DNA from 2 places in the Streptomyces sp. NPDC085932 genome. Region 2 is predicted to be linked to the other one. Evidence: riboswitches for the same ligand, from Rfam matches in the RefSeq annotation. Region 2 holds a riboswitch; the other holds the start of a gene.
What was found. A riboswitch is a leader RNA that binds a small molecule or an ion and turns the genes downstream of it on or off. The one in region 2 is predicted to bind thiamine pyrophosphate.
Positions count from the first base shown of each region.

Region 1: it holds a riboswitch for thiamine pyrophosphate, as region 2 does, so the genes downstream of both, thiO (glycine oxidase ThiO) here and ACIGAQ_RS35780 (thiamine ABC transporter substrate binding subunit) in region 2, are expected to answer to the same signal.

Region 1 covers NZ_JBITSJ010000002.1:1,103,493-1,107,709, forward strand. Annotated here, with positions in the region: gene ACIGAQ_RS14135 (thiazole synthase) at 1-302, opposite strand, end outside; gene thiS (sulfur carrier protein ThiS) at 305-505, opposite strand; gene thiO (glycine oxidase ThiO) at 502-1,671, opposite strand; TPP riboswitch at 1,669-1,780, opposite strand; gene ACIGAQ_RS14150 (FAD-dependent oxidoreductase) at 1,971-3,212, shown strand; gene ACIGAQ_RS14155 (Rv2175c family DNA-binding protein) at 3,300-3,665, shown strand; gene thiE (thiamine phosphate synthase) at 3,930-4,217, shown strand, end outside.
Region 2 covers NZ_JBITSJ010000009.1:203,648-207,864, forward strand. Annotated here, with positions in the region: gene ACIGAQ_RS35765 (phosphatidate cytidylyltransferase) at 1-640, shown strand, start outside; gene ACIGAQ_RS35770 (SRPBCC family protein) at 764-1,213, shown strand; gene rlmN (23S rRNA (adenine(2503)-C(2))-methyltransferase RlmN) at 1,271-2,377, shown strand; TPP riboswitch at 2,402-2,507, shown strand; gene ACIGAQ_RS35780 (thiamine ABC transporter substrate binding subunit) at 2,632-3,669, shown strand; gene ACIGAQ_RS35785 (ABC transporter permease) at 3,645-4,217, shown strand, end outside.

The DNA of each region.
Region 1 (4,217 bases), on a different contig from region 2:
ACCTCCAGCTTGATCAGGTCGGTGCCGAGGGCCTCGCGCGCGAGCCGGGCCGTGAGGACGGCCTCGCCGGCGGTGAAGCAGCCCGCGGTGTTGGGCAGCACCCGGATGCCGAGCCGGTCGAGGACGGACAGCACCGAGCCGTGCACCGAGGGGTTCACGCGGCGCATCGCGACCGTCGTCAGCTCCGTGCCGGACGCCACCAGCGACCGCTCCAGCACGTCGAGGCTGGGCGCCCCGCCCGTGCCCATGATCAGACGGGAGGTGAGGGACAGGTCCCCGAGGACGAACGGATCGTCGGCCATGGTCAGCCTCCTTGGACGGCGGTCAGGACTTCCACGCGGTCTCCCTCGGAGAGGGGCGTGGAGGGCCACTGCGTGCGCGGGACGACGGTCTCGTTGAGGGCGGCGGCCACTCCCGAGGACGACGTGGTGAGCGACTTCACGACGGTGTCGAGAGCCGTGCCGGGCCGGACGTCCCGGGGCTGACCGTTGACGGAGATGTTCATGCGGGCTGCTCCGTGAGTGCGGTGGCGGTACTGAAGCGCCTGGGGGTGAAGGGGCGGGCCTCCTCGGGGAGTTCACCCGTGGTGAGGGCGTGCGCCAAGGCGTCGCCGGTCACCGGCGTGAGCAGCACGCCGTTGCGGTGGTGCCCGGTGGCCAGCAGCAGGCCGTCCAGGCCGGCCGGGCCGAGCAGGGGCGCGTTGTCGGGGGAGCCGGGGCGCAGTCCGGCACGGGTCTCGGTGAGCGGCAGCTCGGTGATCCCGGGGACCAGCTCGTGCGCGTCGCGCAGCAGCTCGTACACGCCACCCGCGGTCACGGTGGTGTCCCAGCCGAGCTCCTCGCTGGTCGCCCCGACGACCAGCTCCCCGCTCTCGCGCGGCACCAGGTAGACGTGGCTGCCGCGCACGACGGCGCGCACGGTCCGGTTCAGGAACGGCCCGTGCCGCCCCGGCATGGCCAGCCGCAGGACCTGCCCCTTCACGGGCCGTACGGGAGGCAGGACCTCCTGCGGGACCCCGGCCAGGCGGCCGCTCAGGCTGCCCCCGGCCAGGACGACCTGCCCGGCGGCCAGTCCGGTGCCGTCGGCCGTGACGGCACCGGTGGCCCGGTCCCCGGTCACGGTGAGCCGCTCGGCCCACACCCGGTGGAAGACCACCCCGGCCCGCTCGCACGCGGCGACCAGCGCCCCGGCCAGCCGCCGGGGGTCGATCTGGTGATCCCCGTCCACCCGCAGGCCCCCGCGCACGCCCGGCGCGAGCATCGGCTCCAGGCGCCGACACTCGCGCCCCGACAGCCACTGGGAGTCCAGCCCCGACTGCTGCTGCAGGGCGTGCAGCTCGCGCAGGTGGGCCCGGTCGTCGGCGTCCAGGGCCACGGCGAGGGTGCCGCAGCGGCGGTAGCCGAGGTCGTGGCCGGTCAGCTCGGTGAGCTCGGCCGCGAAGTCCGGGTAGCGCCGGGCGGAGGCGAGGTTCAGGCCGAGCAGGGTCTGCTCGCCGTAGTGCAGTTCCGTGACGGCGGCCAGCATCCCCGCCGCCACCTGCGCGGCACCGCCGCCCGGCTCGGGGTCCACCACCGCCGTGGCGAGTCCGCGCTGCGCGGCCCGCCAGGCCGTGACCAGCCCGATGATCCCGCCCCCGATGACGAGGACGTCTGAGGTTCGCGTACGCGACATGGGCGTCCAGCCCCTCCCTTCGCCGGCATGACCCGGATCAGGTTCGTACGGTCGGAGGCCGCCAGCCTCCCTCTCAGCCCGGTGCGTCCGGGCTCCCGCGAGTCTCTGCGGGGCCACCCTAGCGGGACCCCGCGGGGTGCGGTAAGGGAGCCTCCGTGCGGAACCGGCCACGGTGCCGTCGTACACCGGCCGTTTGCGGGTATCCGGAATGACGGACCCGGGCGGCGGGCCGGCGCTGTGGAGCAGGTCACGGCGCATGGGCACTGACTGACGAAACGTCAGTTGACTATGGTGATCAGGTGAGCGAGCAGACGCAGGACTCAGGGTCGTCCGCGCCGCGGCGCGTGGTCGTGGCGGGCGCGGGCATGGCCGGTGTGCAGACCGCGGTCGCGCTGCGGGAGCGGGGCTTCGCCGGCACGGTGCTGCTGATCGGCGCCGAGCCCCACCAGCCCTACGACCGGCCGCCGTTGTCCAAGGCCGTCCTGCTCGGCAAGTCCGAGGGCTCCGCCTTCGACGTCGACTTCGAGGCCCTCGGCATCGAACTGCGGCTCGGCTGCGAGGTGCTGGGCGTGCGCCCCGGCGATCACGCACTGGACACCGAGGACGGGCCCGTGCCCTACGACGTCCTGGTCGTGGCCACCGGCGCCGAACCGGTCCGGCTGCCCGGCGCGGAGGGCGTGCCCGGCGTGCACCTGCTGCGCACCCTGGACGACGCCGAGCGGCTGCGCCCGGTCCTCGCCCGCCAGCACGACATCGTGGTCGTCGGCGCGGGCTGGATCGGCGCGGAGTTCGCCACCGCCGCGCGCGAGGCGGGCTGTGCGGTGACCGTGGTGGAGGCCGCCGAACGGCCGCTCGCCGGGGCGCTGCCCGCCGAGGTCGCCGCCCCGATGGCCGGCTGGTACGGCGACGCGGGAGCGGTGCTGCGCACCCACGCGCGCGTGGAGCGCGTCGAGCCCGGCGCGGTCCTGCTCGACGACGGTGCGCGGCTGCCCGCGGGCGCGGTCGTGGTCGGCATCGGCGCCCGCCCGGCGACGGCCTGGCTCGCCGGTTCCGGGATCGAGCTCGGCGCCCACGGCGAGGTCGTGGCCGACGCGCACCTGCGCACGTCCGTGCCGGACGTGTACGCCGTCGGCGACTGCGCCTCCTTCCCGTCGGGGCGCTACGGCGAGCGGCTGCTGGTGCACCACTGGGACAACGCCCTCCAGGGCCCGCGCACCGTCGCCGCGAACATCGTCGGCCGGGCCACGGGCGAGACGCCGGCGGTCTACGACCCGGTCCCGTACTTCTGGTCCGAGCAGTTCGGCCGGTTCGTGCAGTACGCCGGGCACCACGCGGACGCCGACACGACCCTGTGGCGCGGCGACCCCTCCGGCCCGGCGTGGACGGTGTGCTGGCTGCGCGGCGAGCGGCTGGTCGCCCTGCTGGCGGTGGGCCGCCCCCGCGACCTGGCGCAGGGGCGCCGTCTGATCGAGTCGGGCACGGTGATGAACCCGGTGCTGCTGGCGGACCCGGCCCGGCCGATGAAGGCGGCGGTGGCCTAGCCGGGGCGGGCGTCCGCGCCCGGCGCGTCCGCCCGGGTGGACCGGGCCGACTTCCGACTGTCAGTGGCGGATGGCAGGCTGGTTTCCGTGACCGAGATTGACGCAAAGATCGATGCTCTCGTCCCTGCCTGGCTCACCCTCCCCGACATCGCCGAACAGTTCGGCGTCGAGGTGACGCGGGTGCGGCAGCTGGTCAAGGAGGGCCAGCTCATCGCCGTACGCCGCGGTGAGAACCGCGCGCTGCACGTCCCCGCCGACTTCATCGACGGGGACAAGGTCGTCAAGGGCCTGTCCGGGACCCTGACGCTCCTGCGGGACGACGGCTTCACGGTGGAAGAGATGCTGGAGTGGCTCTTCACCCCCGACCCGTCCCTGCCCGGCACGCCGGCGCAGGCGCTCCGTGAGAACCGCGGCACGGAGGTGAAGCGCCGCGCCCAGGCGCTCGCGGTCTGACCCGGCCGCGATCGGACAACCGCCCGGCACCGTGCGAGCGGGGCCGGGCCTGAACAACCGCCCGTGTGGGGCCGTGGCCCGCGGGGTCACGGCCCGGGGACCGGCCGCGCCCGTTCCGGCTCCCGGGGCGCCCCGGCCGAGGGGCGGGCGTAGGGTGCCGGGGGCGTCGTGGCGGGCGTGGGTCCTCCCCGCACCGCACACGCACCCGTACGGCACCGACGTACCGCGGGCACACCCGCGGCACCGACCTCCAGGGGGACATCCATGCCCGGCACCGCCGCCACCACCGCCCGCGCCCGGCTCGCCGACGCCCGGGTCTACCTGTGCACCGACGCGCGCAAGCGGCAGGGCGACCTCGCGGAGTTCCTGGACGCCGTGCTGGCGGGCGGCGTCGACATCGTGCAGCTGCGCGACAAGGGCATGGAGGCCGCGGAGGAGCTGGAGCACCTGGCCGTCTTCGCCGACGCCTGCGCCCGGCACGGCAAGCTGCTCGCGGTCAACGACCGGGCGGACGTCGCCCACGCCGCCGGCGCGGACGTGCTCCACCTCGGC
Region 2 (4,217 bases):
GCCGCTCGTGCCGCTCGCGCTCGGCGGCGCCGCGATGGTCGTCGCCGGGTACGTCCGGGGCGCCGAGGGTGCCTGGGTCGCGATGGCGCTCACAGCCCTGGCCGTCCTCGTCTGGCGCATGACGGAACCGCCCGAGAACTACCTCAGGGACGTCACCGCCGGCGTCTTCGCGGCGTTCTACGTGCCGTTCCTGGCGACGTTCGTCGCGATGATGCTGACCGCCGACGACGGGCCGCAGCGGGTCCTCACCTTCCTGCTCCTCACCGTCGTCAGCGACACCGGTGCCTACGCCGTCGGCTGGCGCTTCGGCCGGACCAAGCTCGCGCCGCGCATCAGCCCCGGCAAGACCCGCGAGGGCCTGGCCGGTGCGGTCTCCTTCGCCATGGTCGTGGGCGCGCTGTGCATGCAGTTCCTCATCGACGACGGCGTGTGGTGGCAGGGGCTGGTCCTCGGCCTCGCGGTCGCGGTCAGTGCCACGCTCGGCGACCTCGGCGAGTCCATGATCAAGCGGGACCTCGGCATCAAGGACATGGGCACGCTGCTGCCGGGCCACGGCGGCATCATGGACCGGCTCGACTCGCTGCTGCCGACGGCCCCGGTCGTGTGGCTGCTGCTGGTCCTCTTCGTCGGGTCCGGCTGAGCGCGGCCGACGTACCTCAGGCGAGCCCCCGTCCGGTCCCGGGCGGGGGCTCGCCGTCGTTTCGGAGTGCCGCGGGCAGCCCCCGGTGGGACGATGCAGAGGTACCTCCCCGAGGAGGCCATCATGTCCGCCATCAAGGAAACCGTCGACGTCGACTGCCGTCCCGAGGACGTCTACGACTACGTCACGGACACCGAGAGAATGCCGGAGTGGCAGCTCAGCGCCGTGTCCGCGGAGCGCCTCGACCCCGGGCCCGTCGGTGTCGGCACCCGGGTCCGCGTCACCCGGCACATCGGCAGCCGGGTGCTGCCGATGACCATGGAGGTCACCGAGTACGACCCGCCGCACAGCTGGGGCATGCGCGGGGTCGACGGCCCGGTCCGGGCCCGGGTGCACGGCGAGGTCGAGCCGTTCGACGAGGGCCGCCGCTCCCACGTCACGATCGCCGTCGACTTCGAGGGCCACGGCATGGGCAAGGTCCTGGTCCCGCTGGTCGTCCGCCCCCAGGTCCGCAAGGAACTTCCACGCAACGAGCAGCTCCTCAAGGACCGCCTGGAGCACGCGGGCGGCTAGGCCCGGCTCGGCCGGTGCCGCGGGTCACCTGAATTGATCTGCGACACTGGTACAGCCATGCCTAAGCCCGGAGAACTCACTTTCGTCGCCCCGCGCGGAGCCAAGAAGCCGCCGCGGCATCTCGCCGATCTCACTCCTGCCGAGCGCAAGGAGGCCGTCGCCGCTGTCGGGGAGAAGCCGTTTCGCGCCAAGCAGCTCTCGCAGCACTACTTCGCGCGGTACGCGCACGATCCGGAGCAGTGGACCGACATCCCGGCCGGGTCCCGTGACCGGCTGCGGGAGGCGCTGCTGCCCGAGCTGATGACCGTCGTGCGGCATCTGTCCACCGACCAGGGCACCACGCGCAAGACGCTGTGGCGGCTGTTCGACGGGACGCTCGTCGAGTCCGTGCTGATGCGCTACCCGGACCGGGTGACCATGTGCATCAGCTCGCAGGCCGGCTGCGGGATGAACTGCCCGTTCTGTGCGACGGGCCAGGCGGGCCTGGACCGGAACCTGTCCACCGCCGAGATCGTGCACCAGATCGTGGACGGGATGCGCGCCCTGCGGGACGGTGAGGTTCCCGGCGGCCCGGCGCGGCTCAGCAACATCGTGTTCATGGGCATGGGCGAGCCCCTCGCGAACTACAACCGGGTCGTCGGCGCCATCCGGCGGCTCACCGACCCCGAGCCGGACGGACTGGGGCTCTCGCAGCGCGGGATCACCGTCTCGACGGTCGGGCTCGTCCCGGCCATCCACCGGTTCTCCGACGAGGGCTTCAAGTGCCGGCTCGCGATCTCGCTGCACGCCCCGGACGACGAGCTGCGCGACACCCTCGTGCCCGTGAACACGCGGTGGAAGGTGCGCGAGGTGCTGGACGCCGGCTTCGAGTACAGCGCCAGGTCCGGACGCCGGCTGTCCATCGAGTACGCGCTGATCCGGGACATCAACGACCAGGCCTGGCGTGGGGACCGGCTCGGCCGGATGCTCAAGGGCAGGCCCGTGCACGTCAACCTCATCCCGCTGAACCCGACGCCCGGGTCGAAGTGGACGGCCTCCCGGCCGGAGGACGAGAAGGCGTTCGTCGAGGCCATCGCCGCGCATGGTGTGCCGGTGACGATCCGGGACACCCGTGGTCAGGAGATCGACGGGGCGTGTGGTCAGCTCGCGGCCACCGAACGGTAGTCTGACCGCCGTAAGAACATCTGCATATTCCGACAGGGGAGCGCCACAGCGCTGAGAGTGCGGCACCGGCCGCAGACCCTCCGAACCTGGCCCAGGTCATTCTGGGTAGGGAGATCGGTCATCACTCGAGCTGTTGCGCCCTGCCCGGGACCTCGGAAGTCCCGGGCGGGGCCGCGTCTTCTCCTGGTCACCCCAGGAGGAATTCAGTGGGCATCAACGCGAAGCGCCTGACGGCGGCGGTCGTCGGGCTGGGCATGGCCGGCACGCTCGCCGCGTGCGGGTCGTCCGACGGCGGTCAGGGGTCCGGCGACTCCAAGACGGTGACCCTCGTCAGCCACGACTCGTGGGCCGCGTCCAAGGACGTGATCGCCGCCTTCGAGAAGCAATCCGGCTACAAGGTCCGCGTCCTGAAGGACGGCGACGCCGGGCAGGCCGTCAACAAGGCCATCCTCACCAAGGACAACCCGCAGGGCGACGTCTTCTTCGGCGTCGACAACACCCTGCTGTCCCGCGCCCTCGACAACGGTCTGTTCCAGCCGTACGAGGCGAAGGGATCGGAGCGGATCAAGCCCGAGTACCGGGTCGATGAGAAGCGGCACCGCGTCACGCCCGTCGACACCGGCGACATCTGCGTCAACTACGACAAGAAGTACTTCGCCGACCGTGACCTGGAGCCGCCGCGCAGCTTCGACGACCTGGTCAAGCCGGCGTACAAGAACCTGCTGGTCACCGAGAACGCCTCCTCGTCCTCGCCGGGTCTGGGCTTCCTGCTCGGCACCGCCGCGAAGTACGGGGACGACGGCTGGGAGGGCTACTGGCTGAAGCTCAAGGCCAACGGCGTGAAGGTCGTCGACGGCTGGGAGCAGGCCTACAACGAGGAGTTCTCCGGCTCGGCCGGCGGGAAGAAGGCCAAGGGCGACCGGCCGCTCGTCGTGTCGTACGCCTCCTCGCCGCCCGCCGAGGTCGTCTTCGCCGACCCGAGGCCGAGCACCGCCCCGACCGGGGTGGCCGAGGGCACCTGCTTCCGGCAGGTCGAGTACGCCGGGCTGCTGAGCAACGCCCGGAACGCCGAGGGCGGCAAGGCCCTGCTCGACTTCCTGGTCGGCAAGCGGTTCCAGGAGGACATGCCGCTCAACATGTTCGTCTACCCGGTGACGGAGGACGCCCAGGTGCCGCCGGAGTTCGGGAAGTACGGGCCGCAGGCGAAGGCCCCGGAGACCATGGACCCGGCGAAGATCGCCGAGCGTCGTGACCCGTGGGTCAAGTCGTGGACCTCGCTCGTCCTCAAGTGAGCGGCCGGACGCGGGGCGCGGCGGCGCGGCTCGGTCTGCTGGCCGTGCCCGTCGCGTTCTTCGCGGTCTTCTTCGCCTACCCGGTCTCCGCGATCGTGGCGCGCGGTCTGAAGGCCGACGGGGTCTGGCACCCCGGGCGGATCGGGGAGGTGCTGGCGCAGTCCGACGTGCGGCACGTGCTGTGGTTCACCACCTGGCAGGCGCTCGTCTCCACCGCGCTCACCCTGCTGATCGCCCTCCCCGGCGCGTACGTCTTCGCGCGCTTCGCCTTCCCGGGCAAACAGGTGCTGCGGGCGGTCGTCACCGTGCCGTTCGTCCTGCCCACGGTGGTGGTCGGTACGGCGTTCCTGGCGCTCCTCGGGCGCGGGGGTCTGCTCGACGAGCTGTGGGGCGTCCGGCTCGACACCACCGTGTGGGCGATCCTGCTCGCGCACGTCTTCTTCAACTACGCGGTCGTGGTGCGGACGGTCGGCGGGCTGTGGGCGCAGCTGGACCCGAGGCAGGAGGAGGCCGCGCGGATGCTCGGCGCGTCCCGTGCCCGGGCCTGG